4 regions of the Proteus terrae subsp. cibarius genome follow, and region 2 is predicted to be linked to each of the others. Evidence: predicted binding sites of a transcription regulator. Region 2 holds the regulator's gene; each other region holds the start of a gene.
What was found. Region 2 encodes PurR, which represses purine synthesis genes. Its sites were predicted from a motif close to CANGCAAACGTTTGCNTG; they were not measured.
Positions count from the first base shown of each region.

Region 1: the regulator PurR is predicted to act here: its motif matches at 832-849, upstream of rbsD (D-ribose pyranase).
Region 3: the regulator PurR is predicted to act here: its motif matches at 1,344-1,361, upstream of glyA (serine hydroxymethyltransferase).
Region 4: the regulator PurR is predicted to act here: its motif matches at 1,311-1,328, upstream of cvpA (colicin V production protein).

Region 1 is NZ_CP047349.1:696,457-698,667, reverse strand. It holds gene dxs (1-deoxy-D-xylulose-5-phosphate synthase) at 1-509, shown strand, start outside; gene rbsD (D-ribose pyranase) at 860-1,279, shown strand; gene rbsA (ribose ABC transporter ATP-binding protein RbsA) at 1,287-2,211, shown strand, end outside.
Region 2 is NZ_CP047349.1:1,654,373-1,656,583, reverse strand. It holds gene sodB (superoxide dismutase [Fe]) at 1-295, shown strand, start outside; gene cydH (cytochrome bd-I oxidase subunit CydH) at 433-516, opposite strand; gene purR (HTH-type transcriptional repressor PurR) at 785-1,810, shown strand; gene punR (DNA-binding transcriptional activator PunR) at 1,837-2,211, opposite strand, start outside.
Region 3 is NZ_CP047349.1:2,594,361-2,596,571, forward strand. It holds gene glyA (serine hydroxymethyltransferase) at 1-1,232, opposite strand, end outside; gene hmpA (NO-inducible flavohemoprotein) at 1,599-2,211, shown strand, end outside.
Region 4 is NZ_CP047349.1:2,492,617-2,494,827, reverse strand. It holds gene folC (bifunctional tetrahydrofolate synthase/dihydrofolate synthase) at 1-555, shown strand, start outside; gene dedD (cell division protein DedD) at 545-1,198, shown strand; gene cvpA (colicin V production protein) at 1,384-1,875, shown strand; gene purF (amidophosphoribosyltransferase) at 1,906-2,211, shown strand, end outside.

The DNA of each region.
Region 1 (2,211 bases), 960 kb from region 2:
ATGAAAATGAGTGTCGCCAAATGCTTCACACCGGTTATCACTATCAAGATGGCCCTGTTGCAGTACGTTACCCAAGGGGCTCGAGTATTGGTGCGCAATTACAGCCACTCAGCCCACTGCCTATAGGTAAAGGTATTATTCGTCGCCAAGGTAAAGGCATTGCTATTCTAAACTTTGGTACATTACTACCTGAAGCGTTAGAAGTAGCTGAAAAACTTGATGCAACTGTGGCTGATATGCGTTTTATCAAACCTCTTGATAAATCCCTTATCCTTTCTCTGGCAGAACAGCATAATATGTTGGTAACACTAGAAGAGAATGCCATTATGGGTGGCGCAGGCAGCGGTGTTAATGAGTTATTGATGCAAGAGCGTTGCTTAGTACCTGTCTTAAACTTAGGTATACCTGATCTATTTGTACCACAAGGTGGACAAGAAGAAATCAGAACTGACTTAGGATTAGATGCTGAAGGTATTGAAAAATCAATTAAAGCCTATCAAGCTAACTGATTGAATTTAAATAATTAAAAAACCTCTCCTAATTAACTATAGGAGAGGTTAATGTATTTTTCAGACCGAAGTTTACCTACTTTTATATACTGGTTTACACTTTCACACCTCATATTTTCCCATCCATTATAATCTTGTCTGTTATCACATTTTTATGAAACTCATTGAAAACAACCACTTTCCTCATTGAATCCATTCAGCGTTAATTTATTCAATCAGTTAGATTTTTCTTTCTTTTTGTTTACCAACGAAACGTTTCGATCATGCTCACAATATGAATAAATCAAACTTGTTTTCCCACCTTTCTTTTCTACTATGTAGACAGCGAAACGTTTCGCTGAGGAGGAAATATGAAAAAAGGTGTATTACTTAATAGTCCTATTTCGAGTGTAATTTCACGTTTAGGACACACTGACAAAATCACTATTGCAGATGCCGGATTACCTATTCCCTCCTCTGTTGAACGTATTGATCTTGCGCTCACTCAGGGTATTCCGGACTTTATGTCCGTGTTGCAAACAATCACTCATGAGATGCAAGTTGAAGCCGTGATGCTGGCGGAAGAAATTAAAACCATCAATCCCTCTCTTTTTAATGAAATCCTTTCTTATCTCTATTTATTAGAGCAAGAGCAGAAGAAGTCTATTCAAATAATGTATGTTTCACATGAAGGATTCAAAAAGCAACTTACTGAAAATAAAGCTGTTATTAGAACCGGTGAATGTACGCCTTATGCCAATATTGTGTTGTTTTCTGGCGTGACTTTTTGAGGACAATATGGAACCTTTACTTGAACTTAAAGATATTGATAAGTCATTCCCCGGTGTAAAAGCACTATCAGGCGCGACGTTACGAATTTATCCAGGTCGAGTGATGGCTTTAGTCGGTGAAAATGGTGCAGGAAAATCAACACTGATGAAAGTACTCACAGGGATCTATAAAAAAGATGCCGGCGAAGTGATTTATCAAGGTGAAAGTTGTACTTTTAATGGCCCTAAATCTTCTCAAGAAGCAGGGATAGGTATTATTCACCAAGAGCTTAACCTTATTCCTGAATTAACCATCGCAGAGAATATTTTCTTAGGTCGTGAGTTTACCCGTGCTTTTGGCGCTATCGACTGGAAGAAAATGTATGCAGAGGCTGATAAGTTATTAGCTCGATTAAATCTCGCTTACAGCAGTCACCGTTTAGTGTCTGAATTATCGATTGGTGATCAGCAAATGGTAGAAATTGCCAAGGTGCTTAGTTTTGGTTCCAAAGTCATTATTATGGATGAACCAACAGACGCATTAACTGACACTGAAACTGAATCGCTATTTAGTGTTATTCGTGAACTAAGAGATCAAGGTTGCGGTATTGTTTATATCTCACATCGTTTAAAAGAGATCTTTGAAGTTTGCGATGACGTGACTGTACTGCGAGACGGACAGTTTATTGGTGAAAAAACTGTCGCCTCATTAAAAGAAGACACTCTGATTGAAATGATGGTTGGTCGTAAGTTAGAAGACCAATACCCTCGTATTAATATCCCTCAAGGTAAAACCAAACTCAACGTCATAAACCTCAGTGGCGAAGATGTTCATGATGTCAGTTTCTCATTACATGAAAGCGAAATTCTTGGTATTTCAGGCTTAATGGGTGCTGGTCGTACTGAATTAATGAAAATTATCTACGGCGCATTACCCAAGACCAATGGTACCG
Region 2 (2,211 bases):
TGCTATCAACAAAGCATTTGGCTCTTTTGAAGAGTTCAAAAAGCAATTCAATGATGCTGCAGCTAAAAACTTCGGTTCAGGTTGGACTTGGTTAGTTAAAAAAGCTGACGGTTCAGTTGCAATTGTTAACACCTCTAATGCTGCAACTCCAGTTTCAGGGGCAGACAAACCACTGTTAACAGTAGACGTATGGGAACATGCTTACTACATCGACTACCGTAATGCACGTGTTAAATATTTAGAAGAGTTCTGGGCACTGGTTAACTGGTCATTTGTTGAAGCTAACCTGGCTTAATTGAGCTTGATAATCAAAGGTGAGTGATTGAGATTCATTTTTGGTGACAAAATAACAAAGGGCCTTGAGCCCTTTGTTATATTCAGATATTCGATAATCTATTATTTAAATTGATCGAATATTCTATAAAGCAGTGATTAGAACAACATAGTCGAAAATAAAACAATCATAACAAGCGCTGCTACTGCTGTACTCAAACCAAATTTCAGATCCGTATCCATCTATTTCTCCCTCAAAATGATTATAATACACATTTTTAACCATAACCTTGTCATGGTTAATTATTATCACATATCAAAATTTGCTAAAATAGCGACCAGTGCACAATTTATAACATTGATTAATACTTTCACTTTTGAGCTAGATCATACAAAATTCACAGCTAATCGCTAAATTATTGCCAGTGTTTGCCCTATGTATGACTATACTGGCAGTTAAACCATAAAATTAGATAAAAGAGACCAATGAAGGTCAGGAGTTTTCCACACCATGGCAACAATAAAAGACGTGGCAAAACGCGCAGGCGTATCAACCACGACTGTTTCTCATGTGATCAACAAAACACGTTTTGTTGCTGAGAACACACGGGCAGCAGTTTGGGCCGCTATAAAAGAATTAAATTATTCACCTAGTGCCGTTGCGCGTAGTTTAAAAGTCAATCACACCAAATCTATTGGCCTGTTAGCCACGTCCAGTGAAGCTCCTTACTTTGCTGAAGTGATTGAAGCTGTTGAAAATAGTTGTTACAGCAAAGGGTACACACTGATTTTATGTAATTCACATAATAACCTCGATAAACAAAAAGCCTATTTAGCGATGCTGGCACAAAAACGTGTTGATGGATTATTAGTCATGTGTTCTGAATATCCCGATCACCTTCTTACTCTTTTAGAGGGCTATCGCAATATTCCAATGGTTGTCATGGATTGGGGTAAAGCGCGTGGCGACTTTACAGATACCATTATCGATAACGCTTTCCATGGTGGTTATATTGCGGGTCGTTACCTTATTGAGCGAGGTCATCGTGATATTGGTATTATCCCAGGCCCATTAGAACGTAATACAGGTGGTGGCCGCTTACAAGGTTTCTTAAAAGCCATGGAAGAAGCCAAAATCACAGTCAAAGACGAATGGATTGTACAAGGCGACTTTGAGCCAGAATCTGGCTATAAAGCTATGTACCAAATGCTAAACCAAAAACATCGACCGACTGCTGTCTTTTGTGGTGGTGATGTGATGGCGATGGGTGCAATTTGTGCTGCGGATGAACTTGGCCTGCGTGTTCCTTTAGATATTTCTATTGTTGGCTATGACAATATTCGAAATGCACGCTATTTTACACCCGCACTAACAACCGTCCACCAGCCAAAAGAACGTCTAGGTCAAATGGCATTATCGATGTTGCTTGATCGTATCGTCAATAAACGCGAAGACGCCCAAACAATCGAAGTTCATCCACGATTAGTTGAGCGCCGTTCAGTTGCTGACGGTCCTTTTATCGACTACCGTCGTTAATTCATATTTATTTAGCTACCTGATTTCTAGCGAAGCCATTCCTCATTTAAGGTTTGGCTATCTCCAAGATAATCTAACAACCATGTCAAAGCAGGTGATTCACTTTTATCGACCCACGTCAGGCAGCATGGGCTGTCTGGCAATGGTTGTGCCAGTTGCAAAGTTACCAACTTACCTTGTTCAATTAAAGGTTCAGCACGGTGCCAAGGCACCATTCCAACGCATAATCCCGCTAACAAGCACTCAAGCCCCATATCCCATGTCGGAACAACCATTCTACGCTGATTATTGAGTGCCCATGTATCACGTTTTGGTAAACTGCGCGAGGTATCCTCTAAACATAAACTTGGATAAGGTCGCATTTCATCATCCGTTAGTGGATGTTGTGCTTTCACTAAAGG
Region 3 (2,211 bases), 940 kb from region 2:
GCGCAGATATCCAAGACTTTTTGTTTCACTTTCTCAATGTTCGCTTCATCATTGATATTATCAAGGACATCACACATCCAACCGGCTAATTCACGAGCTTCCGCTTCTTTAAAACCACGACGTGTAATCGCTGGAGAACCGATACGAACACCAGAAGTTACAAATGGGCTACGAGGATCATTTGGTACGCTGTTTTTGTTAACAGTGATATTTGCACGACCCAGTGCAGCATCTGCATCTTTACCTGTAATATCTTTATCAACTAAATCTAATAAAAACAGGTGGTTTTCAGTTCCGCCAGACACTACTTTATAACCGCGATCTAAGAAAACTTCTACCATTGCTTTCGAGTTTTTAGCAACTTGTTGCTGATAAACTTTAAATTCTGGCTCCATAGCTTCTTTTAATGCAACCGCTTTACCTGCAATAACATGCATTAAAGGGCCGCCTTGAGAGCCTGGGAATACAGCAGAGTTCAGTTTTTTATAAAACTCTTCATCGCCACCTTTAGCAAGGATAAGACCACCGCGTGGACCTGCTAAGGTTTTATGGGTCGTTGTTGTAACAACATGTGCATGAGGAACAGGGTTAGGATAAACACCTGCTGCAACCATACCCGCAACGTGTGCCATATCAACAAATAAGAATGCTCCAATGCTGTCTGCGATTTCGCGCATTTTAGCCCAATCGACCATACCAGAATAAGCAGAGAATCCGCCAATGATCATTTTTGGTTGATGTTTTTTAGCTTGAACAGCGATGTCTTCGTAATCAATTTTACCTGATTCATCAATACCATAAGGTACGATGTTATACAGTTTACCAGAGAAGTTAACTGGTGAACCATGAGTTAAGTGACCGCCTTGTGCTAGGTTCATACCTAAAACGGTATCACCTGGTTTTAACAATGCCATATAGACAGCGGCATTCGCTTGAGAGCCTGAGTGAGGCTGTACGTTAGCATAATCTGCACCAAATAATGCTTTTGCACGATCGATAGCCAGTTGCTCTACAACATCCACATACTCACAACCGCCGTAGTAACGTTTACCCGGATAGCCTTCAGCATATTTATTTGTCAGCTGAGATCCCTGCGCCTGCATAACACGAGGACTGGTATAGTTTTCAGAAGCAATAAGTTCGATGTGCTCTTCTTGACGAGTCACTTCACCTTCCATTGCATTCCATAATTCTGGATCGTAATCAGCAATATTCATTTCACGTTTTAACATTCACATCTCCTGACTCAGCTAACTTCACTAAAGACAAACTCCCATGCGGGAGAAAGAATGGCATACAGTGTAAACTCTTTTTCTTCATTGAGATAGCCCCTAATGAAAAAATACGCAATCGTTTGCCATCCAACTATAACAGCACATTATTACTTTTTAACAACCTCATTTTATCCTGTACTTATTCCCCTTTTTGAGGCACATCTCGCCTTATTTTGCAAACACCCCGCATCATTCTCTAAGAATTGAGATTTTTTGTTAAAAAATAAAAACAGAGATTTACAAAATAATCAAAAAGAGATAAGTTGCATATTAAATACAATTTATAAAAATTCACAATAAACTGAAAATTTTTCAGGAGCAATTATGTTAGATGCACAAACTATCGCGACAATTAAATCGACCATCCCTCTCATTGCTAAAACAGGCCCTGCATTAACCGCCCACTTTTATGACCGAATGTTCTCTCGCCATCCAGAATTGAAAGATATTTTCACCATGAGCCATCAAAGCAGTGGTGCGCAACGCGAAGCCTTATTTAATGCGATATGCGCTTATGCGGCGAACATTGAAAATTTAGCCACCATATTGCCTGCCGTTGAGAAAATTGCACAAAAACATGCCAGTTTAAATATTCTTCCTGAGCACTATCCCATCGTCGGCGAAAATTTATTAGCAACAATTGATGAGATGTTTAATCCTGGGCAAGAAGTATTAGATGCTTGGGGTGCCGCTTATCAAGTATTGGCAGATGTCTTTATCAATCGTGAAGAACAAATTTATCAGCAAAAAGAACAAACAAACGGGGGTTGGAGAGGATTACGGAACTTTAAAGTTAAACATAAAGTAAAACAAAGTGATGTCATTACCAGTTTTGAATTAGAGCCTGAAGATGGACTTGCTGTTACTTCTTATCAAGCTGGGCAATATTTAAGCCTTTATATCCGTAATGAGCGCCTTGAAAATCAAGAAATACGTC
Region 4 (2,211 bases), 840 kb from region 2:
TTGCCAATCCCTAATATTCCATTAGCCAATGCGGCGACAGCGATGGCAGTTATTCGTTGCTTGCTCAAGTCTGATGATAAAGTCAGCCAAGCAATAACACAGCAAAGCATTGTTGAAGGTATGTCTCACGCACAATTGCCAGGTCGTTTTCAGGTAATTTCTCAACATCCTTTGGTTATCTTTGATGTGGCTCATAATCCTCATGCGGCGGGCTATTTAGCGGAAAAATTATCACAATTACCACAAAAATCTGATACTCAGGTGCGTATTGTTGTTGGTATGCTGGGTGATAAAGATATTGCAGGAACATTAGCGTGCTTAACACCATTGGCTGATAGCTGGTATGTTGCTCCACTTAATGAGTTTCGAGGTGCTTCTGCGGATGTATTAGCTCAACATCTTGAGAAACCAATGGTATTCGATAGTGTTGAAAATGCATGGCAACAAGCAATGTCTGATGCTACTCCTAACGATATTGTTGTGGTTTGTGGTTCATTTCATACTGTCGCACATGTGATGGAACTTTTGGAAAAGGAGAGTGTGAGTGGCAAGTAAATTTCAAAATCGCTTAGTCGGTGCCGTTGTATTGGTGGCAGTAGGGGTTATTTTTTTGCCTGCACTGCTCGACGGCGATAAGAAATATAACGAAGACCAGTTCGCCTCTATTCCTTTAGTACCTAAACCTGGTGATGAGCAAGAAATAGAATCTATCGCCCCGATAGAGCAAACCTCAGTGCCATCTACTCCATCAGAAGGTGCGTCTGAAGGTATGCTTTCTGAAGCGGTGACAGGCGTTGAACAACCTACTGTTACAACACCCGAAGCACCTGCTGTTGTACCTGTTACACCATCAGCACAACCACCACAACAACCAACGTCTACACAAGAGCCTCCTGCTGTGGTTACGCCTCCAGTACAACCACCAGCACCACCAGTGCAAGAAACTAAGCCACCGAAAGGTGAGGCTTGGGTTGTTCAATTAGGTGCGTTGAAAAATGCGGCGAAGGTAGAAGAAATTATTGCGAAAATGCATTTCTCAGGTTATCCGGTATACACCATACCTGCACGTCCAGTTGCAGGGCAAGTGACTCGAATTTATATCGGCCCTAGTGCATCGAAGTCAGAATTACAGGCGATTTTGCCTCATTTAAAAGAGCTTACGGGCTTACAAGGTGAGGTAAGGGCATATAAGCCTTAATTTTTTCTAAACGAGTCATCAGATGAGTGATGTAACAAAGCGTTAACTTATTGCGGCGATTATGATTTTTCATATCGCCGTAAATTATTTTGAAATTAGCGAAAATTAGCATTACGCAAACGTTTTCGTTTTCTGTTAGAATGCTTCCGTATTAATGCGGAGCATCATTATTGGATAAAGAATTTATGGTCTGGATAGATTACGCCATCATTGCCATTATTGGTTTTTCCGCATTAGTCAGCCTGATCCGTGGCTTTGTTCGTGAAGCATTGTCACTCATCACCTGGGGTTGTGGTTTCTTTGTTGCTAGTCAGTTTTATCCTTATCTTGCCGTCTATTTTACCCGGTTTGAAGATGAGCTGGTTCGTAACGGGATTGCGATAGTTACGTTATTTATTGCGACACTGATTGTCGGTGCTGTTGTGAATTATGTGATTAGCTCTCTTGTTCAACGCACAGGGTTATCAGGTACAGATCGTGTATTGGGGGTCTGTTTCGGGGCTTTAAGAGGCGTGCTGATAGTCTCAGCATTACTTTTTGTTTTAGGTGCATTTACGCCTATGGCAGATAGCGCTGATTGGCAACGTTCTGAGCTTATTCCTCAATTCAACCATATTATTAGGTGGTTCTTTGACTACCTGCAAAATGCGTCAAGTTTCGTGTCGGAGAGAATATAACCTCTCCGTCTGGCTGATGAGGATCTATTCATGTGCGGTATTGTCGGTATCGCTGGAGCTAATCCAGTAAACCAATCAATTTATGATGCGTTAACGGTGTTACAACACCGAGGTCAAGATGCAGCAGGCATTGCAACGATAGACGGTAACAACGGTTTCCGTCTTCGCAAAGCTAACGGACTGGTTAAAGATGTGTTCGAAACCCGTCATATGTTGCGTTTAAAAGGTACTATCGGGATAGGGCATGTCCGTTATCCTACAGCGGGTAGTTCTAGTGCATCAGAAGCGCAGCCTTTTTATGTGAATTCACCTTTTGGTATTACGTTGGCACACAAT